DNA from 4 places in the Ruegeria sp. AU67 genome. Region 3 is predicted to be linked to each of the others. Evidence: riboswitches for the same ligand, from Rfam matches in the RefSeq annotation. Region 3 holds a riboswitch; each other region holds the start of a gene.
The links. Region 3 has a riboswitch for cobalamin ahead of DK510_RS02975 (metal ABC transporter ATP-binding protein). Riboswitches for the same ligand answer to the same signal wherever they lie in the genome.
Positions count from the first base shown of each region.

Region 1: another riboswitch for cobalamin. It lies ahead of DK510_RS04640 (DUF1636 family protein); the one in region 3 lies ahead of DK510_RS02975 (metal ABC transporter ATP-binding protein).
Region 2: another riboswitch for cobalamin. It lies ahead of DK510_RS22035 (DUF1636 domain-containing protein); the one in region 3 lies ahead of DK510_RS02975 (metal ABC transporter ATP-binding protein).
Region 4: another riboswitch for cobalamin. It lies ahead of DK510_RS02170 (hypothetical protein); the one in region 3 lies ahead of DK510_RS02975 (metal ABC transporter ATP-binding protein).

Region 1 is NZ_OMPH01000011.1:350,463-357,617, reverse strand. Features, by position in the region: gene napA (nitrate reductase catalytic subunit NapA) at 1-1,263, opposite strand, end outside; gene DK510_RS04665 (chaperone NapD) at 1,260-1,553, opposite strand; gene DK510_RS04660 (ferredoxin-type protein NapF) at 1,550-2,065, opposite strand; gene DK510_RS04655 (iron ABC transporter permease) at 2,215-3,228, opposite strand; gene DK510_RS04650 (ABC transporter substrate-binding protein) at 3,230-4,180, opposite strand; gene DK510_RS04645 (ABC transporter ATP-binding protein) at 4,191-4,976, opposite strand; gene DK510_RS04640 (DUF1636 family protein) at 4,973-5,329, opposite strand; cobalamin riboswitch at 5,430-5,638, opposite strand; gene DK510_RS04635 (bifunctional enoyl-CoA hydratase/phosphate acetyltransferase) at 5,786-7,155, shown strand, end outside.
Region 2 is NZ_OMPH01000041.1:82,346-89,500, reverse strand. Features, by position in the region: gene cobN (cobaltochelatase subunit CobN) at 1-3,039, opposite strand, end outside; gene cobW (cobalamin biosynthesis protein CobW) at 3,043-4,098, opposite strand; gene DK510_RS22035 (DUF1636 domain-containing protein) at 4,095-4,484, opposite strand; cobalamin riboswitch at 4,568-4,778, opposite strand; tRNA gene DK510_RS22030 (tRNA-Cys) at 5,064-5,137, opposite strand; gene DK510_RS22025 (protein-L-isoaspartate O-methyltransferase) at 5,365-6,018, shown strand; gene DK510_RS22020 (TolC family outer membrane protein) at 6,114-7,155, shown strand, end outside.
Region 3 is NZ_OMPH01000010.1:10,619-17,773, reverse strand. Features, by position in the region: gene DK510_RS03000 (TRAP transporter substrate-binding protein) at 1-770, opposite strand, end outside; gene DK510_RS02995 (LysR family transcriptional regulator) at 941-1,852, shown strand; gene DK510_RS02990 (hypothetical protein) at 2,038-2,280, shown strand; gene DK510_RS02985 (metal ABC transporter solute-binding protein, Zn/Mn family) at 2,361-3,260, opposite strand; gene DK510_RS02980 (metal ABC transporter permease) at 3,257-4,159, opposite strand; gene DK510_RS02975 (metal ABC transporter ATP-binding protein) at 4,152-5,000, opposite strand; cobalamin riboswitch at 5,139-5,350, opposite strand; gene DK510_RS02970 (MSMEG_1061 family FMN-dependent PPOX-type flavoprotein) at 5,858-6,499, shown strand; gene DK510_RS23575 (GFA family protein) at 6,609-6,929, opposite strand.
Region 4 is NZ_OMPH01000006.1:141,649-148,803, reverse strand. Features, by position in the region: gene rsgA (ribosome small subunit-dependent GTPase A) at 1-587, shown strand, start outside; gene DK510_RS02175 (serine aminopeptidase domain-containing protein) at 596-1,453, opposite strand; cobalamin riboswitch at 1,598-1,818, shown strand; gene DK510_RS02170 (hypothetical protein) at 1,902-2,309, shown strand; gene DK510_RS02165 (dual specificity protein phosphatase family protein) at 2,317-2,814, opposite strand; gene DK510_RS02160 (DNA polymerase III subunit gamma/tau) at 2,972-4,723, shown strand; gene DK510_RS02155 (YbaB/EbfC family nucleoid-associated protein) at 4,881-5,225, shown strand; gene recR (recombination mediator RecR) at 5,290-5,883, shown strand; gene DK510_RS02145 (FkbM family methyltransferase) at 5,937-6,782, opposite strand; gene DK510_RS02140 (hypothetical protein) at 6,963-7,155, shown strand, end outside.

The sequences.
Region 1 (7,155 bases), on a different contig from region 3:
CTCACGCGCCGTACCACAGGCCGAAGGCTGACCCGTCAGCGAAAAGGGTGAGTTTCCGGGTTCGGAAATCTTTCCCACCAGCAAGTGCACGTTATACATCAGCGAATTCACCCAGGACCCACGGGTGTGCTGGTTGAAGCCCATGGTCCACAAGCTCATCACTTTACGGTTCGGGTCGGCATATTGCTGGGCCAGTTTCTCCAGCTTGTCTGCAGGGACGCCAGACAGTTCAGAGGTATATTCCAGCGTGTAGGGCGCGACGGCTTCGGCGTATTCTTCGAAGCTGATAGGATCCATCTTGCCCGAGTTCGGATTTTCCGCTTCTTGCTGCAGCGCGTTGGTGTCGCGCAGGCCATAGCCGATATCGGTGGCGGTTTTGGTGATGTTGACGTGCTTCTTGACGAAGTCTTCGTTTACCGCGCCGTTTTGAATGATGTAGTTGGCGATGTAGTTCAGGATCGCCAGATCGGTTTGCGGTTCAAAAACGATGCCGTTGTCCGCCAGTTCGAACGAGCGATGCTCAAACGTCGACAGTACATGCACTTCGCAATCCGGTTTGGTCAGACGTGTATCGGTGAGGCGCGACCACAGGATCGGATGCATCTCGGCCATGTTCGAACCCCACAGAACGAACGTGTCCGCGTGCTCGAAATCGTCATAGCAGCCCATCGGCTCATCAATGCCGAAGGAGCGCATAAAGCCCACAACGGCTGATGCCATACAGTGCCTTGCGTTGGGGTCAATATTGTTGGACCGGAACCCGGCTTTCATCAGTTTGGATGCCGCATAGCCTTCCCAAACCGTCCATTGCCCGGAACCAAACATACCGACACTGGTCGGGCCTTTCTTGGCCAGCGCCTCTTTCCATTTTGCGGCCATGACATCGAACGCTTCGTCCCAGCTTACCGGCTCGAATTCACCGTTTTTGTCGTATTCGCCATTGGTCTTGCGTAGCAAAGGTGTAGTCAGTCGATCCTTGCCGTACATAATCTTGGACAGGAAATAACCCTTGATACAGTTCAGCCCCCGGTTCACCGGCGCGTCGGGGTCGCCTTGCGTCGCAACGACACGACCTTCTTTGGTGCCAACCAGAACAGAGCAGCCTGTACCACAAAACCGGCAAGCCGCCTTGTCCCACCGGATGTCTGGCGCTCCGGCCTGGGCATTGGCTTGACCGGCCGCCAGCGGAATACCAGCGGCTGACGCCGTTGCTGCGGCCGCAGAGGCCTTGAGAAAAGTCCGACGGGATTCAGAATGTGTCATTGCGTGGGCCTCCGGCTGGTGGTTGGGCTTGGGGCATCGGGCTGCGGATGGGCGTCCGCGAGATCCTCGAAATGGTGATAAGTCAGGGTCAAAGAGATGACGCCTGGGATCTGGTGCAGATCCATGATGGTTTCGGATGCAAGACGGGTTGGAGTGTCTTCGACGACGACAACAAATCGGCCATCTTTCGTTTCAGCGTGAATTTCGACACCCGGCGTGCCCTTCATCACGCGCGCTGCTGCGCTCGTGTGATCAGGTGCGACATGGGCGAGACAACCGCAGATGTTCATTGAGTAGCTTCCATTTGTGGTTGAGGTTGGCGTTCCAGCGCAATGGCATCGGCGGGACATAAACTTGGGCAAATCCCGCAGCCGTTGCATGTATCAAGGTCAAGCACCGGCTCTGCGCGGCCGCCGGTCATCAGTTTGAAACGGATCGCGCTTTGTTCGCAATTGTCCTGACAGATGCGGCAACTGATGCCGTTCATAGATAGGCAGGTGTCCGCTGTAAGCGCGGCGCGCCATGGCCAATCTGGCAAACGGTCAATCGATATCGCTTCGGTTGGACAAATCCGGGCGCAGTCACCGCAGAAGGTGCAGGGATTGTCAGTGGGCTGGAAGCGGGGATATCCATCTGTCCCGATGACGATCGCATCTTCGGGGCAAGTATCTGCGCAATCACCACATTTACTGCATGTTTCAACAAAGCACAGCTCAACCGAGCCCGGAGGTCTGGCGATATTGCCGTCCTCTGGTCTGATCTTTGCGCTTAGAAACGCGCGTCGGCTGGTCAGTTGTTGCATTGCATGCGACCTGGCTACACTCGATTCCTGTAATCGAGTGTATCGCATACCGTGATCTGTGGGGGCCTTTTTTGATTTAGGTCATTTGGCCTGTTAAATATTAGTCATTTAGGAAACTTTAATTTTTTTGCCGAAGCGACCCTTTGAGATCATCTGCGAGGGCGCGCAGTTCGGATTAGTAGAAGAAAAACAAAAACCGATCCCAGCGATGTCGTGACAATCCCAACAGGCAGCTCTTGCGGGGCAAGCAACAGACGGCTCAGGATATCCGAGCCTGTAAGCAAAGCTGCTCCGACAATGGCGGCGGTAGGCACAAGCTGGCTGTGCAAAGGCCCTGCGATACCGCGTGCGATGTGGGGAACCATCAAGCCGACAAAACCGATCACACCCGCGACGGACACAAATACAGCGGTTGCAAGAGCTGCGACGAAGAACATTCGGAACCGCAATCCCTGAACGGGCACACCCAGGGTGGCGGCCGTCAAATCACCAGTCAGCAGTGCATCAAGCCAGCGGCTACGGTACATTGCATAGGCGAGGATCAATGCTAAACCTGCGCAGACCAGCGGGAATGTCTCCCACCGGGCAAGACCCAAACCCCCAAGCATCCAGAAAATAACCGAATGGGCCGCACGGCTGTCGCCCGCGAAAATCAGATAATTGGTAATAGCTGAAAACAAAAACGAAACCGCGAGCCCCGCGAGGATCAGTTTTTCGGGTGCGCTTGTGCGCAGCCCATGAACCAAAGCCAGCACAATGCCTGATGCGACAAGCCCTCCGAAAAACGCGGCCAGTGGCAGGGTCCAAAAGCCCAGCACATCTCCGGTTACTGTAATGACAAAGACAGCTCCCGCCGCAGCGCCAGAGGACAGGCCGAACAGAAACGGGTCCGCCAGATCGTTGCGTGTGGTGGTTTGCAGGACAACGCCGACGATGCCCAGCCCGGCACCAATCACGGCGGCAAACAGCGCGCGTGGTAAGCGCAGGTCAAACACGATGCGGTGGAGCGGAGACATTTCCCCTTCCACTATTCCCGTGCCCAACAAGACACCGGCCAGTGCGTCAGAGGCCGGAATGGATGTGGTCCCGTAGACCGTCGAGGTTAGCAAAAGGGCGGCCAATACAGCCGCCCCCAGCAAGAGTGTAAGGCCAAGTCGGCCCATATCAGTTCAGGCCCGGGTGCATGGCTTTGGCCATTTTCGAAATTGCTTCGATATTTGCCGGTCCGGGTGTCAGTTCCTCGTAGCGCAGACCAATCCAGCGTTCGTTCTTGACCGCGTCCGTCTGAGACATCACGGGATGGTCCTGGAGGAACTTGAAGGTATCTGCGGCGCCATTTCCAGTTTGATAATCAAGTAAAACCAGGAATTCCGGGTTCGAAGCGGCAACAGCCTCCCACGAGGAACGTCCCCAGCTGGTGTCCATATCATGGGTGACGTTCTCGCCGCCAGCGGCAGCAATCATCGCGTCGGGAATGGCAAACTTACCAGCCGTAAACGGGGCATCGGCGGGGCCGTCCAGCAGGAAAACGCGGGGTTTCGGCAGATCGGCTGTCTGTATTTCAATCGCAGACAGTTCCTCTTTCCAGCCGGAAACCAGCTCTTCTGCCTCGTCTTCAACGTGCATTACTTTGCCCAAGCGAAGGACGTCGGTGAACAGCAAGTCCATGCTGGCTTCGGGGCGATCCTTATCCAGGTGTACGCAGCTTTCCGTCAGGATCATCGTTTTGATGCCAAATGGCGCAAGCGTGTCGGGGGTCACGTCACCGCCCGGCTTCATCCCATAGTACCAGCCCGCAAAGAAAAGGTCGGGTTCGACAGCGACCAGATTTTCAACTGTCGGGTACTTAGGCGCAAGTTCCGGGATGTCGCCGCGCAGTGTGTCAAACTCGGGGCTGGTTTTGTACCAGCCAGTGATGCCCGTCAGGCCAACGACCTTGTCCTGCAAACCCAGCGCAAAGGCCATGTCGGTCATGTTCATGTCGTGTACGACCAGCCGCTCGGGTTGAGTTTCAAACACCAGCGGCTCGCCGCAATTGTCAACGGTTATCTCGCGCGCTGTTGCGGCACTTGCAATGCCAGTGATCAGTGCAGCGCACCAGAGAGTTTTGTTCATGTTATTTTTCCTAGTTTGAGGTAGTGGTTCTTCGGATATCCAGTGCCGGGATCATGCGGCCTTCGTGCTGAAAGCTAAGAAAATCGACACCAAACGTTTCACGGACCCTTTCGGGTGTCAGCACTTCGTGCACGGGGCCGAAACCGGTCAGACGCGTGGATTTCATCAACGCGACATGGGTCGCGAATTCCGGGATCATGACCAGATCATGGACGATCATGACCACCGTAATGCCCAGCTCGGCTACCAGCGACAGCATGCGTCCCTTGGCGTCCGGGTCCAGATGGTTCGTCGGCTCATCCAGGAACAAAAGCGACGGGTTTTGCGCCAGCGCCCTTGCGATATGAGCGCGCTGGCGTTCCCCGCCGGATAACACGGCCATCCGCTTGTCGGCGAGGGCGACGAGTCCGGTCAGCTTCAGGATGCGGTCCAATTCCAAGGCGTGCTCAGCCGCAGATCGATCGGCGCGGATGGGGATTTGCCCAAGGGCCACGTAATCGCGCAGAAACAAACGCCCGTCCGGCGATTCCTGCTGACTGACCACGGCGATCATTCGGGCGCGGTCCATCGCCGAAAGCTGCCGAAGGCTGCGCCCCTTTACCAAAACGTCCCCCAGCACAATCTCTTCACCGCCGCACAAAAGATTCAGCAGCGTTGTCTTACCCGCACCGTTTGGGCCGGCAATTGCCAGAGTGGCCCCTTCATTCAGTTCGAAATTGATGTTTTGCAGCAGTACGTCGCCGTTCAGGGCGTAATACTCCAGCCCGCGCGCCTCAAGGAAAGCTCCGCAGGTCATGCGCTTGTCTCCACTTTTAGCCGCGGCAGGCGCGCCAGAGTCTTTTCAAGAAGGGCAGGCGGGCGCTGCGTTGCGTTGGTCCACCCATCCGCGATGCGATAGTATTGATGTGCAAATTCGGCCAAAGCATCCACGTCCTCAGCCGATTGGATGTCACCGAAAAGGTACCGCGCTTTGTCGAATGCCTGAAACCCGACGGTTGTGGGACGACCGCAACCGGCCATACAGGAAACGCTTTGGATGTCAAAACTGGATGGAAGCTTGCTTGCAAGCGCAGCGCGCAATGAATCCGCCCGGTCAGAACCCTCGCAGGTCTCGCAAATCAGAAGGAAATGATCAGGACTGATCGACATGGCCCACTCCGCCTGTTGCCAAGCGCGGGCAGAAGGTGCCAATCATGTCATCACGTCTTAGACGTGTCATAAAGCCTCCTTCCAGGACGCCCCGCCCCGGGTTGGTTGAACATCGGATGGTAGGTCTCCTGACTTGCGGGTCGTGGCTTGGCCATCCTTCCCGACCCATTTGGGGTCAGTGGGTATTTGGCGTCGCTCACCGCTTACAGTTGCGGGGGCAGTCACGGACTTGGCGCTTGTTGGCAACCTCACCGTATTCCCTTTTCATCCCTTGGCGAACCATAGGGAACCATCGTGGGTGATGCTTGCCCGAGTTCCGATTTTGGGTCAAGCGATAATACTCAGCGCCCCACGCACAGAGGTCATTTGTCATTTGCCAATGATCTGACTACGCTGCGTTGCAGAAATGTAGCAACAAAGGCGGATATGTTCTGGTTCCGGGGGGGCGCACATCCAATGTTTGAAACAACGAACACGCATTCAAAAACAAAGCCGGTCGAGATGAAAACTCAAGAAAACAGAACCTATTCTCAACTGAAGGTAGGCGACAAGGCGCAGGTCACCCGATTGTGCACCGTGGACGACTTGTACGCGTTTGCCTCGGCTTCGGGTGACCACAACCCGCTGAATCTGGCGGCCTATGACGGAGATGGAGATGGGCGCCCCGAGGCTGTCGCGCCCGCCTTGTGGCCCGCGGGTCTGGTGGCTGCAGTCATCGGAAACATCTTACCAGGGGCCGGTACGCAAACACGTCGGGCGGACCTGAGTTTTCATGCTCCGGTTATGGCGGGCGAAGAACTGACCGCCTTTGTGGCTGTTACCGAAAAGCGTGAAGACGGCGACCTGACCTGTTCCGCCGAAGTGCGCCGGGTCGGGGATAACGCATTGATCCTCAGCGGTACCGTACAAGTCACGCCACCGTCGCGGCATTTGACCTTCGACTCGGTCGAGGTGCCGGGACTGATCGTTCAGCGTCACCGGCATTTCGACGCTTTGTTGGAAAAGGCACGTCCTCTGGACCCGATGCCCACAGCGATCGTCGCACCGGAAGAGGCGAATTCGCTGGGCGGGGCATTGCTTGCGTTGGAAAACAGCATCATTACTCCGATTTTGGTGGGCGACCCAGACAAAATCACCTCCGCTGCCACCCAGCTTGGGGCCGATTTGTCCGGAGTTGAAATCATTGAAGCGCGAGACCACGAAGTGGCCGCCCAACGCGCGGTCGGGCTGGTCGTTGAAGGTAAGGCCCGGATGTTGATGAAAGGTCACTTGCACACAGATGTCCTTCTACGCGCCGTTCTGCGCCGCGAAAACGGCCTGAGGACCGGGCGACGCTTGTCGCATGTGTTCGTCATGGACGTGCCGGGCATGTCCCGGCCTATCATGGTTACTGATGCGGCGGTGAATATCGCACCGGATCTCGAAACCAAGGCCGACATTGTTCAGAATGCCATCCATCTTGCGCATTCTATTGGCATCGAGATGCCCAAGGTTGGCGTCTTATCAGCGGTTGAGACCATCAACCCGCATTTACCGTCGTCTGTCGATGCCGCGCTGTTGTCGAAAATGGCCGAGCGTGGACAGATCACCGGCGGGCTGGTCGATGGCCCCTTGGCTATGGACAACGCGGTTGATCTGAACGCGGCGCGGACAAAAGGCATCACCTCACCAGTCGCAGGGGTCGCAGATATTCTGGTTGTTCCGAATATCGAAGCCGGCAACATGGTAGCCAAACAGCTTACATATATCTCTCATGCCGAGGCTGCCGGCGTTGTGATAGGTGCTGCGGCACCGATTATCCTGACATCTCGGGCAGATGATGATGC
Region 2 (7,155 bases), on a different contig from region 3:
AAAGCCATGCCTTTGCATGCCTGCAATCCAGTTCGGGTTGGCGGCACGGGCATGAACCACACGGCTGATTTCTTCAGGCAGCGTTCGGGCGCGCGGGTTATCCGGGTTGGTGTTGTCCAGATGGTATAGCTGCGCCGTACCACCGGTGACTTTCTTGGCGGCGGCGAATCCGGCCTCATGGGTGGCATAGTCGTTGGCCAACAGCAGATCGGTTTCGGTCAGATCCTGCAGGTGCACGAAACTGTCGGCATTCGTGACCCGTTGGGTAATGCCGTCCATATCATGTGTGATGTGTTCGCCTTCCAAAGCGAAAGAGCTGGCCTCAAGCCATGCCTTACCCGCCTGCGCGCGGGCCTCATCCGTATAGATTTCGGACAGTTGGGTCATGTTCACGCCATAGCTGCCCGGGGCCGGGCCAAAGACGCGCGCCGCCGGGGCCTGTCCGGCATAAGGGTTCCAGTCCGGGGCTTCATCGCGATCCGACAACGCGCGAACAGCTTGACCATAAAGCGCTGAAAGGGTCGGGAACACATCGCGGAACAGGCCTGAGACGCGCAAGGTCACGTCCAGACGTGGGCGACTGAGGTCAGTGATAGGTAGCACTTCGATGCCCGACACCCGCTCGGACCCTTTGTCCCAAACGGGTTTGACGCCCAGCAAGTGCAGCGCCATGGCAAACTCTTCGCCCGCCGTGCGCATCGTGGCTGAACCCCAGAGATCAACGATCAGCCCCTTGGGATAATCGCCCTCTTCCTGCAGGTGTCGCCGCACCAATTCTTCGGCCAGCTTCACGCCTTGGGTATAGGCTGCACGGGTGGGGACTGAGCGCGGATCGGTGGTATACAGATTGCGCCCGGTGGGCAGGACGTCTGACCGTCCGCGGTACGGGGACCCGGACGGGCCTGCCTCGATCCGTTTGCCAGCCAGCGCGTCGATCAATGCCTGGCGTTCGGCATCGGCCGAAGGGGCCGTGTCAAAATTGGCGGCGGCTTTGGGCACACGCCCAAAAATATGCAACCCGTCTCCGAACTGGCTTTCCTTGATGTCACAGACGAAACGATCGATCCGGGTGATCGCCTCGGCGATGCAGGTGGCCTGATCGAGACCGAGGTCGTTCTCCAGCCCGATGGCTTGCGCTTCGTCCCGAATATCTTCTTGCAGGCGGTCGCGGCGCTTGGGGTCCAGACCATCTGCGTTCGAGAACTCATCCAGCAGCGATTCCAGCCGAACCATCCGATCCGGGGTACCGCTTTCTTTCATTGGCGGTGGGATATGGCCGAGCGTGACCGCCCCGATCCGGCGCTTGGCCTGCGCGGCCTCGCCAGGGTCGTTGACGATGAAGGGGTAGATGACAGGTAGATCGCCAATCAGTACCTCGGGCCAGCATTCGTTGGACAGTGCCACAGATTTGCCTGGCAGCCATTCCAGCGTACCGTGCGCGCCGATATGGATCAGTGCATCCGTACCAAGACCTTTGCGCAGCCAAAGGTAGAAGGCCACGTAGCTGTGGCGCGGGGTACGCGACAGGTCATGATAATCGTCATCACGCAACTCGGGCGTGCCGCGTTCAGGTTGCAACGCGACCAGCGCCTTGCCGCGGCGCAGGGCGGTGAAGTGGAACGCGCCATCTGCAAAGGCCGGATCATCCTCGGGCTTGCCCCAGACGATTTCGAGGTCTGCGCGCAGTTGTTCCGGCAATTCTGCCAGCGCAGTCAGATATTCGCCAAGCGACCACGTAATCCGCGCGTCCAACAACGTATCAGAAATCGGCTGGGCAGGAGCGGTGTCATACCCTTCGCCCTGCAGGTCGGCCAGCATCGCCTCGGCCGAGGCCAAAGCATCGAGGCCCACCGCATGGGCCATCTGCCAGTCTTTGCCGGGATAGGTGGACAGCACCAAGGCGGGGACCTGATCCCCTTTGGGCTTGTCGTTCAGGTTCAACCAGCCGGTGACCCTGTCGATGATAGCCTCGATCCGTTCCGGTTCAGCCCGGTGGGCAAAACGGGAATACTCCAGATGCGGGTCACGCTTGCCCGGTTCCTTGAAAGAGGCGATGCCTGCCGAGATCCGACCGTCCACTTCGGGCAGGACGACATGCATCGCTAGATCAGCGGGCGAAAGACCGCGTTCCTCCTCGGCCCAAGCCTGGCGGCGTGAGGTGGCCAGAGCAACCTGAAACACCGGCACATTGGCGGCGTCCAGTGGAGAGGTGCCGGATGCGCCCTTGCCCGAGAAAGAGGTGGCATTAATGATCGCCGCCGGGTTCAGCGCCACGACATTTTCGCGCAGCCAATCGGCGGCAAGCGGGGCTTTCAGCGAAGGCGCGAACAAGCCAACCGCTTCGAAGCCTCGCTCTCGCAACCGGCGGATCAGCGCTGCGACCGGGGCGGTGTCCGCCGACGTCAGATATGCTCGGTAGAAGGTTACGAAGATGCGCTTTGCGTCGCCCAAAAACGCCCTATCTATTGGGATCACACCACGATCCGGGCACCATGCGCCGCATTCCGGCAGGGCCTTTGCCCCCATCACCGGCCCGGCATAAAGCCCCGCCGCAAGCGCCAATTGCGCCAAGGCCGCTTGCGCGGCGACTTCGCCGCCGATGTCACACAGATGTGCAAGCCGCCGCAAAGTCGAAACGGGTAGGGTGGAGTAGTCATCCAGACGCGTGTCCTCGCGCCCGTCGGCGGGTAGGACGGCCAGCGCGACGCCCTTGGCCTGTGCGAGCGCCAGAACTTGCTGCAAGCCGTAGGACCAGTAAGGGACACCGCCGATCAGGCGGATCAGGATGCCCTTAGCCCCCTCAAGCGTTTGCTCGACATAGGTGTCGACGGACAGCGGGTGCTTCAACGCGGTCAGGTTGGCGAGCCGCATCGTCGGCATGCGACCTTCGGACCCGCCACCGCGATGCCATCCTGCCGCGAAAGCGCCAAGGTCGCTGTCCGAAAAGGATAGCACCACCAGATCCGCCGGGCTCTGACCCAGATCGGTCGGGGTTTCGGTCTCTTCTAACCCGTGGCTTTCGCGGAAGACGACGTGCATGGCTTACTCGGCGGCCTCGGTCACACCCACGAGGATATCGCGGATTGCGGCCTCATTGATGTCGTCATGCTCGGCAATGACCACCAGACGCGAGCGGCGCTCTTCGCCGGGCTCCCACGGCCGGTCATACTGGTGACGTACGCGGGCACCAACGGCCTGCACCAGCAGACGCATAGGTTTGCCCTGAACGGCGGCATAGCCTTTGACGCGCAGAATGTTCAGATCATTGGCCAGACGTTCGATATTGGCGACCAGTTCCGCCGGGTCGGTTTGTTCGGGCAACTCGACGATGATGCTTTCGAAATCGTCGTGTTCGTGGTCGTGGTGGCCGTCGTGATGCGACGGGCGCGCGTCCATGTCATCCTCGGCGGCGGCTTCGAGGCCCAATACGACGCGGACGTCCACGGCGCCTTCGGCGACTTCCACTACGGGCAGGGGGCGGGGAGCTTCGTCGGCGATGATCCCTTTGGCCTTCACCACGCCTTCGGGGCCAGCCAGATCGGGCTTGGTCAGCAGGATGATATCCGCGCAGGAGATCTGATCCTCGAACACCTCAGACAGGGGCGTTTCGTGGTCGATCGAGTCGTCAGCCAGGCGCTGGGCGTCCACGGCTTCGACATTTGGTGCGAAACGCCCAGCGGCGACGGCCTCGGCGTCCGCCAGAGCGATCACACCATCAACGGTGATTTTCGAGCGGATATCGGGCCAATCAAACGCCTTGAGCAGCGGTTTGGGCAGGGCGAGACCGGACGTTTCGATCAGGATGTGATCGGGGCGCGGCTCCAGCGCCATCAGCGCCTCAATGGTCGGGATGAAATCATCGGCTACGGTGCAGCAGATGCAGCCATTCGCCAGTTCCATGATGTTTTCCGCCGGGCAATCCGGAATGGCGCAGGATTTCAGAATATCGCCATCCACACCCACATCACCAAATTCGTTGACGATAACGGCCAGGCGCTTGCCCTGCGGATTCTGCATCAGGTGCTTTACCAGGGTGGTTTTGCCCGAGCCCAGAAAGCCGGTGATCACAGTGACGGGGAGTTTTTCAAGGTTGCTCATTTCAGGGCTCCAATCGGGGGAATGCGGGCCGCACAGTTTTTGCGGAAATGTTCGGGGCGTTCGCGCCATTTCACCAGACCGTCTTCAGCGGCCAGATACTTGGTGACGCCTTCAACGATGGTCTCGACATGGTCAGTCTCGTCGAGGTTTTCATAAACGAAGGTCCATCGGGACGGGCCGCCACGCAAAACGATCGAGCATCCCTGATCACAGTTCGACAGACATTCCACCGGTTTCAGGTCGACGCCGTCCGGCAAGCCAGCCTGTTCAAGTGCTTTATGCAGCAAAGTGCCAGGTCGCTGGGCGTCATCTTCGATAGGTAGCCCACGGCGGCATGTCGTGCAGACCAGCAACTCGACTGGTGCGGTCTCGGTCACGTCTCTCATCCCCCTCATCCTTTATACGGGGGACGGGGTTTCATGCGGGCCACGCGTCTGCACATGGACCCGACACCGGAACACCCCGCCCGGTTTCAACTTCGGGTGCTGGCAGGTCTCCCGGCTTGCGGATGTCAGAGGCGAGCCTCTGTTGGATGTCCCGCCTTCCCGGCCTATTAGGCCAGTGGCTTTGGGCACCCTCTCCGGTCACGGTCGCGGGGGCGGCTGTGCTTGGCGGAATAACCGCTGGCACATTCCCTTTTCATCCATCCGGGGATGGACACCAACGCATGCGACATGCGGCACGGGCAGGGGCTTGTCAAGCACGACTGGGGTTTGAAAACCCGCTACGTCAGAAAAGCGACTTGCCGAAGTCAGTCAGCGGCATCCGATGCGATCCGATCACGCAGCGAGGCGCAATTCAGCCCGGCCGTCGCAGATGATTCAGCACTTCTCAGTTTGGCAATCAAGTAGTGCGGTTGTGTAAATGGAATCGCTGGACCCGCAATCGCAACATGCATCTGATACTGAACTTTAGGCGTCCGAAATTGCGAAAGCAGCGCAGAAAGCTAAGTGCTTGGAAATAAATGGAGGCGAGTACCGGAATCGAACCGGTGTACACGGATTTGCAATCCGCTGCGTCACCACTCCGCCAACTCGCCTTTTCAAGTAAAATCAAATACTTGCCGTGGTGTGACCGGCGTTTTAGCAGCTTTCGACAGGAGCGTCCAGAGGGGGGAGCGCAATTTTCAGGGCCGGGTGCCAACTTAGTCTTTGGTTGCGACGTTGTATCTTGTGAAGATTGGAAAGTTTCCGTGTCTGGACCGTTGCCGGTTTTTCAAGGATGTGGCAGAACTCAATCACCCAAGGGAGCAAGATGAGCGATCCAATGACAGATTTCGCAGCCCGCCGCCGGACGATGGTCGATACGCAGATACGTCCTTCTGATGTCACGAAGTTTCCCATCATAGACGCGATGCTGACCGTCAAGCGCGAGAATTTCGTGCCGGACGCGCAGCGCGAAGCGGCATATGTCGAGGGATTGATCGAACTGGGTGATGGGCGCTGCATGTTGGAGCCGCGGACCTTGGCTAAGATGCTGGACATATTAAATATCTCCAACGACGAGTCGGTTTTGGATATTGCTCCAACCTTGGGGTATTCGACCGCTGTTGCCGCGCGCATGGCACAGCTGGTTATTGCCGTAGAGGAAGATGAAAATCTGGCGGCCGAATCTCAGACTATCCTGATGGAGGCGGAGGCAGACAATGCGATTGTCCATGTCGGCCCGCTTGAACAAGGTGCCCCCGAACATGGGCCCTATGACGTGATAATGGTCCAGGGTGGTGTGGAACAGGTTCCGGATGCGTTGATCGCGCAACTTAAGGACCATGGGCGAATTGCGTGCCTTTTTGTCCAAGGTGCACTGGGGATCGTTCGTATCGGCCATAAATCTGGGGGTCGGGTGACCTGGCGGGACGCGTTTAATGCCAATGCACCGATTTTGCAGGCATTTTCCACGGACCGTGTATTTTCGCTATAGTTTGATAGCTGATTTTTCTGCCGCCTTGATTAGTTTAACGCAAACGCGCAAACTATCGGCAGAGCAGAGTAATTTCGATTTGAGAGGATTTCGTTATGGGTTCTATGGCGGGAGGGAAGCTGGTCAAAGCGCTGGCGCTGACTGCGGGGGTCGCACTTAGCTTTGTACCAGGACGGGCCGTTTGGGCCGACAACATAACTGACGCATTCATTGGCGCCTACAATACCAGCGGGTTGCTTGAACAGAACCGCGCATTGTTGCGCGCGGCCGACGAAGACGTGGCAATCGCATTGTCGGCGCTTCGTCCGATCATCAATTGGACGGTTGCGATCAGCAGCGACTACACACGTCGCAACATCAACAATGTGGTGACAAGAACCGACCCGAACAACTTCTTTACGGGGCTGACCCTCAGCCAACTGCTCTACGATGGTGGGGCTGCCGTTCTGGGCAAACAGTCAGCGCAAGAAACGGTGCTGTCGACCAGGCAGACCCTTGTTGATATCGAACAGCAGGTTCTGTTCCGCGGTGCCAATGCGTATCTCGAAGTGCTTCTGCAGGAAGAAACCGTACAGATTCGCTTGAACAACGTCGATGTATCGGCTGAAGAACTGCGCGCATCGCAGGACCGGTTCGATGTAGGCGAAGTTACACGCACGGACGTTGCACTGTCACAAGCCCAGCTTGCAAGCTCGCAGGCTGATCTGGCCGTTGCGCGCGGTAATCTCGATACAGCGCAAGCGGAATATGTAAATGCCGTTGGCAAATCGCCCGGACGCACAGCGGGTCAACCGAGCCTGCCAAACCTGCCTAATTCGGAACCGCAGGCCGTTAGCCTGGCGCAGCGTAACCACCCGGCTATTCTTTCGGCACAGCACCAGGTGCGTGCCTTCGATCTGATCGTTGCGCAACAACGCGCCAATCTGGGTCCGAACGTCAGCCTGAACGCCGACGCCGGTATCACCGAGACCTATGACAACGATGATAGTATCGAAGACGGGACGGTGTCGCTGAACTTCAGTCAGCCAATTTACGCTGGTGGGCGTTTGGCCGCAAGCGTACGCCGCGCCATGGCAACACGGGATGCATCGCGTGCCAACCTCTTGAATGTGCAAAAAGATATCACTCAGGGTGTGA
Region 3 (7,155 bases):
TTCTGGTCTTCTTCGCTCAGACCCTGGAAAACAGATTCCGAAACGATCAGCGGTTCGATCGAGAAGATGTAACGCAGGTTGGTCACGTGGTTCTGGACCTCGTAGAACTTCATTGCGTTGATCGTCAGGTAAGGGTTGTCCTGACCGTCGACAACTTTGGTTTGCAGACCGGTGAAGGTCTCGGACCATGCCATCGGAGTCGGGCTGATACCCCAGGACTTGTAGGTTTCGATCATGATTTCGTTCTTGGGAACGCGGATGATCAGGTCCTGCAGGTCAGCAACCGAGCTGACAGGTTTTTTCGAGTTGGTCAGACGGCGGAAACCTGTGTAGGTCCAGCCGATGATGCGCACACCTGCGTCACGAATGGTGTTTTCCACCAGTTCCTGACCGATCGGGCCTTGGGTCAGCTTTTCAGCATCTTCCAGCGACAGGATCACATAAGGCAGAGTGAATACACCAACCGAAGGCGAGAACGGCGTGATGTTGTTGATCGCCAGCAGCGACATGTCCAGCGTGCCGATTGCGGCCTCGTTGACGGTGTCCTGCTCGGAACCCAGCTGACCGTTCAGGAACAGTGTAGCTGTGTGTGCGCCACCCGATTTTTCTTCGAGTGCCTTAACGAAAGCCAAGCCAAGGGCTTCTTGTGCGCTGCCTGCACTATCGCCAACAGCAATCTTGAAGTTTTTCGCGTCGGCTGCGCCCGCAACCATCAGGGCTGCGACCGAAACGGCAGCAGTCATGGTGCCAAGCTTTTTGATGAATGACATAGATGTCCTCCCAGTTTTATCATGTTTCGAGGTGCGCGCTGACCTGGGGAGAGATGGCCAGTCCGATTCTACCTCGGCTTTTTCAGAGTAGCTCGTGAAATGTGTTTCTATGTTGCCATTCTTTGCGCGATAGGTTTCATATATATCGAACCTTACGAATTGGGTAGAAAATGGTTGCCTCACGCATCGGCGACAGCGACATCCGATTGCTGCGCGTTTTCAAGACGGTTGTGGAAAGTGGTGGTCTGTCTGCGGCCGAAGTTGAGCTGAATATCGGCAAATCCACCATTTCGAAGCATGTTACTGATTTGGAACTGCGATTGGGCTTAAAACTGTGCACGCGCGGTCCTGCGGGTTTCGCCCTGACAGAAGACGGCGCAAAAGTGCTGCAAGCAGCAGATCACCTGCTTGTGTCCGTGTCGCAATTTCGGAACGAGGTCAGCGAGATCAAGGAACAGTTGGGGGGAACGATCCGCATTTCGCTATTTGATCAATGTGCGTCAAACCCGGATTCCCGGCTTGCCCGCGCCATTCATCGGTTCAACGAAGCCGCCCCCTCGGTCCAGATCGAACTGTCCCTTGAGCCGCCAAACGTGATCGAGACCATGGTCATCAGTGGCCAGCTCGACATCGGAATTATTGCGCTGCATCGCCCTTCGACAAGTCTTAACTATGCTCCGTTATATGGCGAGAACATGTTCCTGTATTGCGGCCGGGAACACCCCCTTTTCGAAATACCAGACCAGGAACTCAGGACCAGTGACCTGCTCAGGTACAACTATGTTGGGCTCAGCGTGAACTCTCCGAACCTGATCGTCGGTCAGCAACTGGGTTTCAAACGGTCAGCAAAAGTTCAAAGCGAGCAGGCGCTGGCCATACTAATCCTGTCAGGGCGATACATAGGTTATTTGCCTGATCATCTTGCGCAGGATTTTGTGGACCAGGAAAAGATGCGGATGGTGTTGCCGGGCGAAACGCAATATCGAACCCGGTTTGCAGCAGTGACCAGAAAGCAACCTGAACCAACACGGGTGACAAACTTGTTTCTGGAAGTTTTGCAGAGCGAACATTCGAAACCCTGACAACTGCCGAGCTGGCACAACACGAGCCAACTGTGGTGAAAACGCGCTTCGACACATCCTGTAAAAGCCAGACGCGAAATCAGGTTCGCCTTTTTGGCGTTGCCAAAAGCTTGTGACTTTCCGCCACATCACTAGCTCTCGCCTTCATCTCACTTACATGCGCCTCACCAAAATGAGGCGGACAAATGATAGACGACGATCCCCAACCCGTAGGGTATTATAATGCGCACGATATATGGACCCTGGACCCAACGCCCGCGGACCAGTTGGTCTATGATGCCTTTGCCTCGGGCGTCGTCGATCTTCTGCAAGTGTTGGATGACAACAAGACCATGATGTCACGGGACGTTTACGCAAGACTGTTCGCCTCGCTGTTGGATCTTTCCCGAACTTTGGGAGAATACGAAGATGGATGGAAGCCGGACTAGGTGGCGATTACCAAGAACCCGCTGTTCCAATGCACGGTACAGGGTGGCGGTTCAGGCGCCGCCCCGTACCTAAAGACTAGTTAGCTTGCGGTTGCGTTCCCAAGCGCGTTCAACAGAGTGTTCAGATTGTGCTGGAACATCGCGAGATAGCTGGTGGCCGGACTACCCCGTTCCGACAAGGCGTCTGAGAACAGCCGCCCACCAATCACGATGCCGGTTTCATCCGAGATTTGCTGAATCAAAGTAGGGCTTGTGATGTTTTCAACAAACAGCGCGGCAGCGCCATCAGCCTTCAGTTGGTCAATCAGAACAGCAAGATCCTTGGCTGATGGCTCCGCCTCGGTGTCGATGCCAACCGGCGCAAGGAAAGTCAGGCCGTAGGCGTCTGCCAGATAACCAAATGCGTCATGTGCAGTCACAACCGTGCGGCGATTGGCAGGCAGGCCTGCCAGCTTTGTCTTGGTTTCTGCATCCAGCGCCTCAAGCTGCGCAATATAGGCCGCAGCATTGGCAGCGATTTCTTCGGCGTGCTCGGGCATCGCCTCTGTCATCACGTCGGCAACATTGGTCACGTAAATCATGCCATTCGACAGCGAATTCCAGGCGTGGGGGTCGATTTTGCCCTCGACTGTGACAGGCGTGATACCGTCGGTGGCAACGTGCACGGTTGCGTCAGTGCCCGATTCAGCGATCAGGGTATCGGACCATGTCTCAAAGCCCAGACCGTTGACAAAGATGATATCCGCCTGGGCAACGGCCTTCGCGTCTGCAACCGAAGGCTGATACACATGCGCATCCGCGTCCGGGCCCACGATTGTCGTAACCGTGGCCAGATCGCCGACGACCTCTTCGACCATGTCGCCGAGGATCGAAAAGCTGGCGACGATCTTGACGTTGCCTTCTGCCGCAACGGTCGGCAATGCAGCCAAAGCAAACGACACAGAGGCGATGCCGGTGTAGAGTGACTTTACAAGAGTCATTGTGCTCTCTCTTCTTGTTGAATTTGGGCAATGGGAATGTCTTTGGAAACAGACGGTTTGCGCATCCGTCTGCCAAAACCAAGGGGACCGAAAATGGCCGAGAACAGAAAGAACCCACCGGCAACCAAAACGATCGCCGGGCCGGACGGCGTGTCCGGGAACAGGTAGGACAGGGTCAGGCCGATCCAGCAACTGGACAAGGCAAACAGAAAACCCAGGACCAGTTGCCCGGTGATCGTACTGGCCCAATAGCGCGCTGCGGTCGCAGGCAGGATCATCAAGCCAACGGCCATCAACGTGCCCAGCGTTTTGAATGCAGCCAGCAGGTTCAGAACCAGCAGCAGCATAAAACCCTGATCAACCAGCCACGGTCGGCGGGTCTGAGTTTCGAAGAAAACCGGATCGCAGGTGCTGACAATCAGCGGACGAAGCAGAACGGCGAATGCCAACAATGTGACTGTCGCCACCCCTCCGACAAGGATCATCGACGCGTCGTCGATCCCAAGGATTGATCCAAACAGGAAGCTTTTTAGTGGAACTGCGGACCCTGCTGCAGACAGGATAAAGATACCCACCGCCAATGCGATCAGATACAGCGAGGCAAGGCTGGCATCGCTGCGCAGGATTGTCCGGCGTGCAAGAAAGGCGGTCAAAATGGCGACGCCAACACCCGCGATAAGCCCTCCGACCAGCAGTGACATGACTGACAAGCCCGCCGTGACAAAGCCGATGACGATGCCTGGCGTAATCGCGTGGGCCATGGCCTCACCAGCCAGCGATAGGCGACGCAGAACAAGAAATGCCCCCACCGGCGCGACCGAAGCCGACAAAACCGTGGTTGCCACAAAAGCGCGACGCATGAAGGCAAAGCTCCACATTTCGACGATCAGGTCATACATTGGCGTGCTCCGCTGTTGAATGGGTGCCACGGAACATCCAGGACGCCTGACTTTCCGAGAGGTATCCTTGTGCAACCAGCCGGTCTGGTGTCAGAACGTCATTCACCGGTCCGTGGGTCGCCTCTTGCCCGCCCAAAAGCAGCGCGTGGCTGCAATAATCCAGCACCGAGGAAAGATCGTGCACCACCAAAACCACCGCGCGCCCCTCATCGCGCCATCGGCGGATAATCGACAACAGATGTGCTTCGGTACTTTGGTCGACTGCGGCAAACGGTTCATCCAGCAGGATCAGCGGCGCGTCCTGCATGATAACCCGCGCGAACAGCGCACGCTGCAGTTGCCCACCTGATAGCATATGCAGAGGCCGGTCAGCGATATCCAGTACCCCGGCCTCATCCAGCGCGGCGGCCATCCGGTCGCGCGCGGCGGCGTCCAGCCCGGTACGATAACCAAACCCGCGCCATGCCCCCATAGCGGCAAGATCCCTCACACGGATGGGAAATCGGCGGTCGAACTCGGTCATCTGCGCCAGGTACCCGATGTCACCAGGACGGCCCTGCGGCCAAGTCAAACTGCCCGAGAGCGGATCCATCAAGCCCAGCAGCATCTTTACAAAAGTGCTCTTCCCCGACCCGTTTGCACCAAGAACGGCAAGTGTCGTTCCGGCCGCGATATCCATGGAGAGGCGGTGAAACAATGTCAGGTCGCGGTAGCCCAACGTCAGATCGCGGATTTGCAAAACGGCCGACATCAAATCACCGCGTAAATCGCGAGCCACAAGAGCGCCGACAGCGCCAGAGCCCCCGCGACCAGCACCGGAACGCTGAATTCTGTCAGACACTTACCTCTTTGGGTGTCAGCTTTTTGCAATGACAACGGCAACGCCTCCTGTGTTTGGACAGGGGCAAAGCGAGCGCAAGGTCGTGCACGGTACGGACCGCTTGAAACATTGTCATCTCCCTCTGGGACACCCCGCCCAGGTTCATAAATTTCGGATGGCAGGTCTCCTGACTTGCGGGTCTAAGCTATCCCGATCCTTCCCAGGCTATTGCCCAGTGGACGATCTCGGGTCGCTCGCCGCCTACAGTTGCGGGGGCAGTCACGGAATTGGCCTTTTTACAGAACCGCACCGTATTCCCTTTTATCCCTGACCGCAGAATACAGTCGGGAACCATCGCGAGGACAAAATACGAATTGATTTGATTCGACAAGAGCGCAAACCCGTGCGGGATGGCTATTCGTTCCAGTCACCGGTCGACCATGGAAGCCGCGCGGTAGACATGAGTCAACGGTGGATACTACACGAGACCGCTACTTACAGCTTCAGACGCGCGCCAACGGTCTTTTTGACTGTTTTTATTCTGCTTGGATTTTTTTGTTTGCGAGGGATGATTTGGGTCTTTGGCGTTGCAGGTTACTCGCCTGGCGGGGTGCAGATGTTAAGCGATTGATCTATTTTATCAATTGTTGTCTGAACGGGGTGTTATGGATTACCTGACGCTGGTTGCGGGAGGGCGCAACCGCCGTTGTCGAACGCAGTTAAAATGCATGATTAAAGCGTATTCCTTCTGAAAGCAGACGTTCCTATCAAAACACTTGTATGACCGCATTGAGCCCAAAGAAGACTGCCTTTCCGCAGCCGTTCTCGGTCTTGGCTCAATATGGTATGTTTGCCGTAGTCAGACGGAGATTGACCCTATGGATCGTGTTTTTGGACGCAGTGTTGACCATCATTTGACATCACCGCTTGAGCTGCGAGGAACGGAAAAGCCGTTTGACCATTGGGTCGACAACAAAGTGATCGACCACATTGACGAACTGGCCGAACGCTTCGTTGCGGCTTCGTCATTGGCGATCTTGTCTTCGACGCGTAAGGACGGCGTATTGGACATCACGCCCCGTGGCGACCCCGCTGGTTTCGTGAATGTCATAGACAAGAAACTCATCGCAATACCAGATCGCCCAGGGAACAATCGGTTGGATACCTTCGAGAATATATCCGAAAATCCAAACGTTGGCGTACTGTTCATTATACCAGGACACCGAGACACTCTGCGCGTCAGTGGAAAAGGAGCGGTGGTCAAGGACGCCAATTTGGGGCGACAACTTTCGGTCAACGGGCGGCCCTCGGATCTAATTCTACTCGTCCACGTGGAAAGGGTACTATGTCATTGCCCAAAGGCGTTCATCCGTGGAAAAGTCTGGCAATCGCAGGATTGGCCGGACACCTCTGATGTGCCCTCTCTCGCAGATATGATGAAGGTACACGGCGCTATGCCCGAGAGCGTCAAAGAGATTGCAAACGGCTGCGCAGAAGATGCAAAGCAAAATCTATACTAGAATTTGCGTTTCAATTCTCGAACGGCTACAAACGGCGCGCTCAACAAGGTCGGTTTCGTCCGCCTAGCCGACGTTGGCCGATTGCGCAGCGAACGGTGGGTTTAAGCCCCTAGCTGCTCTTAATGATCGTCGCCTTGTCCCAACTCTGCGCAGACTGGGCGTAGATAGATCTTTCCGGCTCGTAAATACTCGGATCGTCAAGTGAGGCTGCGTGGACGTAGACACGGTCGCCCATACGGCTGCTGTTTCTCGTAAGTTGTGATCCGCAATTCGGACAAAACCCGCTGAAAGTTGACTGTCCTGATCCTCCGGACATTTCATAGTTCTTTAAGTCAGCACTTATCCAGAAATCATCAATCGCGAGAGGGGTCATATCCGCGTGGCCCGACCCTGTTAACTGTTGGCAGTCACGGCAGTGGCAACGAAACATCGGAGCCTTGAGGCGCGTTCCCTCATACCGAACCAAACCGCACTTGCACCCTCCGGTCACACGTTCCGACATTTTCTATCCTCCATTTCTGAAAGTTAAGGGAGAATTGCCTCAATGTCAGCTTCGTCCCGCAAGGCGGACGTTGGCGCTTTGCAACGTTGGGTCTGCTATCCGTCCAAAAGCCGACATCTGACCAAATCAATCAGCTGACCGCGTTGAGTCCAGG
Region 4 (7,155 bases), on a different contig from region 3:
ACTCCAAAGCGGCCGTGTCGCTGTCTCCGTTTCTGACCGTGCTGGCAATCAATGCTTTGGATGCCATGGACGTTCAGCAAGTACTGTCCTGGTGCCCTGCTGGACAGACCGCTGCATTGGTTGGCTCATCCGGTGTCGGCAAGACAACATTGGTCAACGCCATGACTGGTCTGGATGAGGCAACGTCTGGCATTCGCGAGGGCGACGCGCGCGGGCGGCACACGACAACTGCCCGCGCGTTGCATCCGATGCAGAACGGAGGCTGGCTGGTCGATACACCCGGCATGCGGGCTTTGCGGTTGCTGGATGCACAAGATGGCGTCGATGAGGTCTTTTCCGACATTCTGGAATTGGCCCAAACCTGCCGCTTTTCCGATTGTCAGCATCAGGCCGAGCCGGGATGCGCTGTGCAGGATGCGATTTCCACCGGATCCCTTGACACAGAGCGGCTAGAGCGTTGGCGAAAACTGCGGCGCGAGGATGAGAGGAACTCGGAAACCGTGGCGCAGTCTCGTGCGCGCGACAAGGCCTTTGGTAAGATGGTACGATCGGTGATGCAGGACAAGAAATCCCGAAAAAAGCTGTAAGTACCGGCTCAGGCGATCAACCGGGGCCATATGGCCGCATTTCGGCGCGCAAATGCGCCGATGTGACCGACCTCGGCCAATCCAAAGTCTTTCGGCGACAACTGATGCCGGCGGGCTTTGGGACCGTAAAGATCGGCCAAGCGCCAAACCGCGTTCGGGGGCACCACCTGATCATCGTCCATTGTGAACAGATCGACGGGTGTTTCCGACGCAGCCCAACGGGCGTCTGGAAGGCTTTTGCCGATTTCCGGCACGTAGCTCAGCGCAGCGGTGCACCATTTGCGCCACTGCCAGTAGACACGTGCCGGAAGGTCCGAGCCGAACCCAAGTGCCTTGCCCGGCAGGTATCCCAATGCCTTAACCAGCAATGGCGGGTGGGCATACCAGAACATTGTCGCCAGTGCGCGATACGGCCAGGGGTGGTCGGATACCGTCACCAAACCTGAACAGACACAGATCATCCGGTCGATTTGTTCGATATCCGGCTGAATTGGCCCCAGCATTCCACCCACCGAATGGCCAATGCTCCACTGCTGGGCGGCGGGAAATCTGCGCCGCATTTCGGCGCGAGCAGCGGGCATGTCGATCAACGCCCAGTCAGCCATCGTGGCCTGCGAATCGCGCAGGCGCCCGCGTAGAGAGTGGCCAAAATCGCGATAGTCATAGGTCAGACAGGCCATACCCTGTTCTTCCACCAACCACCGCGCAAAATGCTGGTAATAGTCGCGCGGTACGCCTGTGGCTGCATGGACTACAACCGCCACATCAGGTGCCGAGGCAGGCATATACAGCCGTGCCGACAGTTCGGCCTCTCCGGCAGAAAACGTGAAATCTTCGGTCAAAACGACCGGAGTGTTGTCCAACATGGTGCCCTCGCAAGCATCTGAACTATTCGGTTCACATATGGCATATCGGCGCTTTTGCGCGACTAGAGTCAACAGATTTTCAAAGTGACCAAGCGTCCACTTGAACGATGGGAAACAGCCCGCTTGACTCAAGCCACCTACAACCGCTAGCGATGAGGTGATGGTTCTCGTCCTTATTTTGGGGCGGGATGAAAAGGGAACTCGGTGCGGTCCAGCCCGGCAAAGCCGGAACAGACCAAGGCCGCGACTGCCCCCGCAACTGTAAGCGGTAAGCAATGCCGAAATACCACTGGCCGAAAGGCTGGGAAGGTCGGCAAAGCAATGACCCGCAAGTCAGGAGACCTGCCATCAAAGTAAAAACCGAAATTCGGGCGGGGTGTCCGGGCAGGCCTTCAGTACGCTGAGTTCCCTGTTCCACGTCCCCCGCTCTCCGCGCGGAGGGCGCATTATGATCTGGAAGACAACGACCCACGAGTTCACCGCCACCCTGTGCCAGAAAACGGGGAAAACCTGCCCCGCATTGGCACAAATGGCTCGGGCCTTGGCCGAGGCGATGGCAACAGCACAACCAATGACGACCAGCGAATTTGAGGTGGACGGCTCCAGCGAACTGACCCATTGCGATGAGGGGTGCACCGCAAGGTTTCGCGCCAGCCCGGCCCGGATCAGGGTCTATTGCGGGGCAAACACAGGCGACTCAGCCGACACGTTGGACGAATACGCCGATATGATGTTCGGCCCTGACTTTTCCACTCTGCCTGCTGGTGTTTTGGCGGCCTTGCCTTGCGCCATGCTTCAGGCATCGGCCCTTGCACCGCGTCCATCGCATCAGGTTGTTCAACAAGCCACGGCCTGATCCTAGTTCACTGATCGCTCTGGGCCGGTTTCATGGCCCAAGCCATCTGCTCATCCGTTTCCACCGCGCATGGTCGGGCCAAGCGCAGCCGGTTTAGCGCGTGGTTTGGATCTTCGCCGCTTTCCACCATGAGCCTCAGCGCGACCATCCCCGACCGCCCACAACCGCCCCGGCAATGCACCAGCACGCGTCCACCGTCGGACAGCACCTGCCGGGCGGCTGCGCTGGCTTGGGGCCAAAGAGTTTCGATTGGCAGGGGCGGCGTGCCAAAATCCTCGACCGGAAGATGCATCCAGGTAGCGGGTCTGCTTTGAACGTCTCGACCAAAACCGCCTGCACCGACCTGCCGCATCTCGGCCTCGGTGGTCATTGAAATCACCAGATCGGGGTTCCAGTCCTGTATCACCCTCAGATCGTCCACATACCCACCGCCGCCGCCAGGCAAGGGGGACAGCGCCAAGGTGCCTGAGCCAACAGGCAGCGCGTAGATTGCAAATTTTGCCAAAGCTTAAGCTCCTACTGCCACCAGCCCACCAAATTTTGACAGCCGGTTTATCCCGCTTACAGACGCGGTCCAAACCGAAATTCCACAAAGCCTGCTGTGGACGCGGGCGGCCCGGGTCTCTACGCTGCATTTCTGACACGAATCTGACAGAGCAGACATGACCGAAACGCCCAGCCCCGCCTATCAGGTTCTTGCCCGCAAGTACCGCCCTGAAACCTTTGCAGATCTGGTTGGACAGGACGCAATGGTGCGCACGCTGAAAAACGCGTTCGAAGCGGATCGGATCGCGCAGGCCTTTATCATGACCGGTATTCGCGGCACCGGCAAAACCACCACTGCCCGGATTATCGCCAAAGGTATGAACTGCATCGGTCCCGATGGTGAAGGCAAACCAACGACCGAACCTTGTGGCCAGTGCGAGCATTGCATCGCCATCATGGAAGGACGCCATGTCGACGTGATGGAGATGGACGCCGCCAGCCGAACCGGCGTGAACGACATCCGCGAGATCATCGACAGTGTCCGCTACCGCGCCGCCAGCGCGCGCTACAAGATCTATATCATCGACGAAGTTCACATGCTGTCGACCAGCGCCTTCAATGCACTGCTCAAAACACTCGAGGAACCGCCCGAGCATGTGAAGTTCATCTTTGCGACGACCGAAATTCGCAAGGTGCCGGTGACTGTGCTGTCCCGCTGCCAGCGGTTCGACCTGCGCCGAATCGAACCCGAAGACATGATCGGTTTGCTCAACAAAATCGCCGCAGCTGAAAACGCACAGATCGCAGAAGACGCGCTTGCTTTGATCACACGCGCGGCCGAAGGCTCTGCGCGCGATGCGACCTCGCTGTTGGATCAAGCGATCTCACATGGTGCAGGGGAAACAAGCGCCGATCAGGTTCGGGCAATGTTGGGCCTTGCAGATCGCGGGCGCGTTCTGGATCTGATGGACATGATTTTGCGTGGCGATGCGGCTGGGGCATTGACTGAGTTGAGCGGCCAGTATGCCGAAGGGGCCGATCCGCTGGCCGTGCTGCGCGATCTGGCCGAGATCACCCATTGGGTTTCCGTGGTCAAAATCACGCCCGATGCCGCCGATGACCCCACCGTCTCACCGGATGAACGTGCACGCGGTCAACAGATGGCCGAGGCGCTGCCGATGCGGGTGTTGACGCGGATGTGGCAGATGTTGCTGAAAGCGCTGGAGGAGGTCTCTGCAGCACCCAACGCGATGATGGCCGCCGAAATGGCAATCATTCGTCTGACCCATGTGGCCGATTTGCCTAGCCCCGAAGAACTTATCAAACGACTACAGGATGCGCCTCCCCCCCCACCAAGCGGGGGACCTGGCGGTGGTGCGGCTGTGCCAACTCATGCACCTGCACAGGCGACGTCCTCTACGCATCTCTCGGCGCAACGCGGGCCTGCGGGGGCGCCCACCGCAGCGCTTGCCCAGGACGTCCAGACCGCGCTGGCACACTATCCAACCTTCGAATACGTGGTCGAACTGATCCGCACCAACCGGGACGTAAAACTGTTGGTTGAGGTCGAAAACGGCGTGCGTCTCGTCTCGTATTCCCCGGGACGGATCGAGTTCACGCCCACAGACAAAGCGCCGACCGATCTGGCGCAAAGGCTTGGTTCGGCCTTGCAACGCTGGACCGGAAACCGATGGGCCGTGTCAATCGTGGCCGACGGGGACGCAGCAACAATCGCCGAGGTTCGAGACGCGGCTGATCTGGCGTTGAAAGCGCAGGCCGAACAACACCCACTGGTTCAAGCTGTTCTGATGCAGTTTCCAAAAGCGCGCATCAAGCGGATCGAAACCCCGGAAGAGCGCGCCGCCAAGGTCGAAACCGAAGCCTTGCCTGAGGTTGAAGACGAATGGGATCCGTTCGAGGAGGATTGATCCGAGCGGCCAAAGCGGAAACACTCCCGCGCTGCCGGGCCCAACGGGAGGAAAGGTCTTTCCAAAGACCTTGACGACGGGCGGGAGAAGCTCTCCCCTTGTACCCTACCGGCAGCATCCGTATTTAGGCGACAAACCGATTTGCAGGAGAAAAGCAATGCTCAAAGGACTCGGCGGTCTGGGCGATATGGCCAAGATGATGAAATCCGCACAGGATTTGCAGACCAAGATGACGGACATGCAGGAAGAGCTGAACAACCTGATGGTTGTAGGCGAATCCGGTGCAGGGCTGGTGAAGGCCACCGCCACAGCAAAAGGCGAGCTGAAGGGTCTGGACATCGATCCGTCGATTTTCAATGGCGACGATAAGGAAGTTGTCGAAGATCTGATTCTGGCCGCTATCAAGGACGCGCAGACCAAAGCGGCCGAACGCTCTCAGGCAGAGATGGCGAGGCTGACCGAAAGCATGGGTCTGCCCGCAGACATCAAGCTGCCGTTCTGATAGACACTCCTGACGACCCAAAGGCCGGGCACAACTGCCCGGCCCTTTTGCAGGAGCGCACGCCGTGATTTCGAACAGCGATATCGACAATCTGATCGATCTGATGGCCAAACTGCCGGGCCTCGGCCCCCGTTCGGCTCGCCGCGCGGTGCTGCACCTGATCCGAAAACGCACTCTGCTGCTGACGCCCCTGTCGGACGTAATGCAGCAGGTGGCCGCCACCGCCCGGGAATGCTTGAATTGCGGCAACGTGGGCACCACTGATATCTGCGACATCTGCGATAGCGAGAATCGCGCGACCGGAGAGTTGTGCGTGGTCGAAGACGTCGCCGACCTCTGGGCGATGGAACGCGCTGCAGTTTTCAAGGGTCGCTATCACGTTCTGGGCGGCACGCTGTCTGCTTTGGACGGCGTCGGCCCGGACGAACTGCGCATTCCCCGGCTCAAGGATCGCGTAATGGCCGAAGGGATTTCTGAGGTCATTCTGGCCCTGAACGCCACCGTCGATGGGCAAACCACCGCCCACTACATCGCGGATCAATTGGAGGGACAGGTCCGTCTGACTTCACTGGCGCAGGGTGTGCCGATTGGGGGCGAGTTGGACTATCTGGATGATGGGACGATTGCGGCGGCGTTGCGGGCAAGGAAAGAACTGTAGGTAACCAGGCTACGGTCAGAGCGCACAGAGGTTTAACCTGAGCAAAGCTACTTTTAGTGCAATTCCACCCGAGACAGATAGAAGTCTGCCCATTTGCGGTCTCTTCCGGACAAGTAACTAATACACCTTGCGCTGCCAATGCGCCGCAGCCTTTTGTTGCGCGAACCAATAATATACACATATTCAAAGCTGTTTAGGACGTTTCGAAAGGCCTGTTCGTCATGAGACGGCTTGTCTATCCTCCATCCTTCAAAACAAGCCAGATCAACGCGCTGCCAGAAGCTTTCGGGCAGTTCACTCATCAATGCCTCGTCCAGCCCCTGTGTGTCGGACTTCCAAATCAGGCGTCGATCACTGGCCTCGTCCCCCATGCATTTATCTAACAGCCCTTCAGTTATTCTTCTGATTTTGGCGACGATGACCTGATGCGCACGGCCGGCCACGGCGTCTCGATTGAAGGAAAAATTCCCACCATTCACGCTGTCTTTGTAAAATGCCAGTTCACCGTCTGATTGCCCCAAGCCAAAGTCGAAAACCGACACCATGGGCATCGCTTTGAGGTTGCGCTTCAGATGCTCCGTATTATCCCGGCTAGGTTCAAAACATGATGCTGAAATTACCTGAGGGTAGTTGATCAAGACCTGCCGGGAAAAAAGACCGACATTCGCACCGATATCGATTAGGTGATAGGGTCCAGTCGGACAGGCTTGCCCGATAAACCTGGTTTCGTTGAAGCTCCATTCTTCATGCTGGGCGACATGTGGAAATATCGAGCCATCGGTAAGAAGAGAAATCTCATTGCCCCCTTCGAATTCACCGCGCAGGGGGCTGTTTTCTGACAGTAAAAATTGAATTGAAACGCATCTCTTGCGCAACAGTTTGGTCATTTCACGATTCATGAAATCGGTCTCCCGTCAGACACAACTACAGCTTAGGTCGCCAAACTAGACAAAAAACCTGTACCACCAAGTGCACTCCGCTTGTCACACAAAACCTTTTGGTGTGATAAGATCTTGTAGGTATCTCAGACCTAATAACCTTCCTCACCGGGAATTGCCCTGTTTTGTCCGGAGCTTTCAATGACCCGTATTCTCGCCCTCACCTTCGCCGCCTTCACCGCGACCGCCGCATGGTCACAGCAACTCATCGACAAGGGATTTGTCGAAGGTTGGAACATCATGATGGACCCCGCGCTTGGCAACGGGTGCTTGATCCAGACGATCTATCAGGACCTCTCGGTCGTGCGGCTGGGCTATGACGCGCTGGACAATC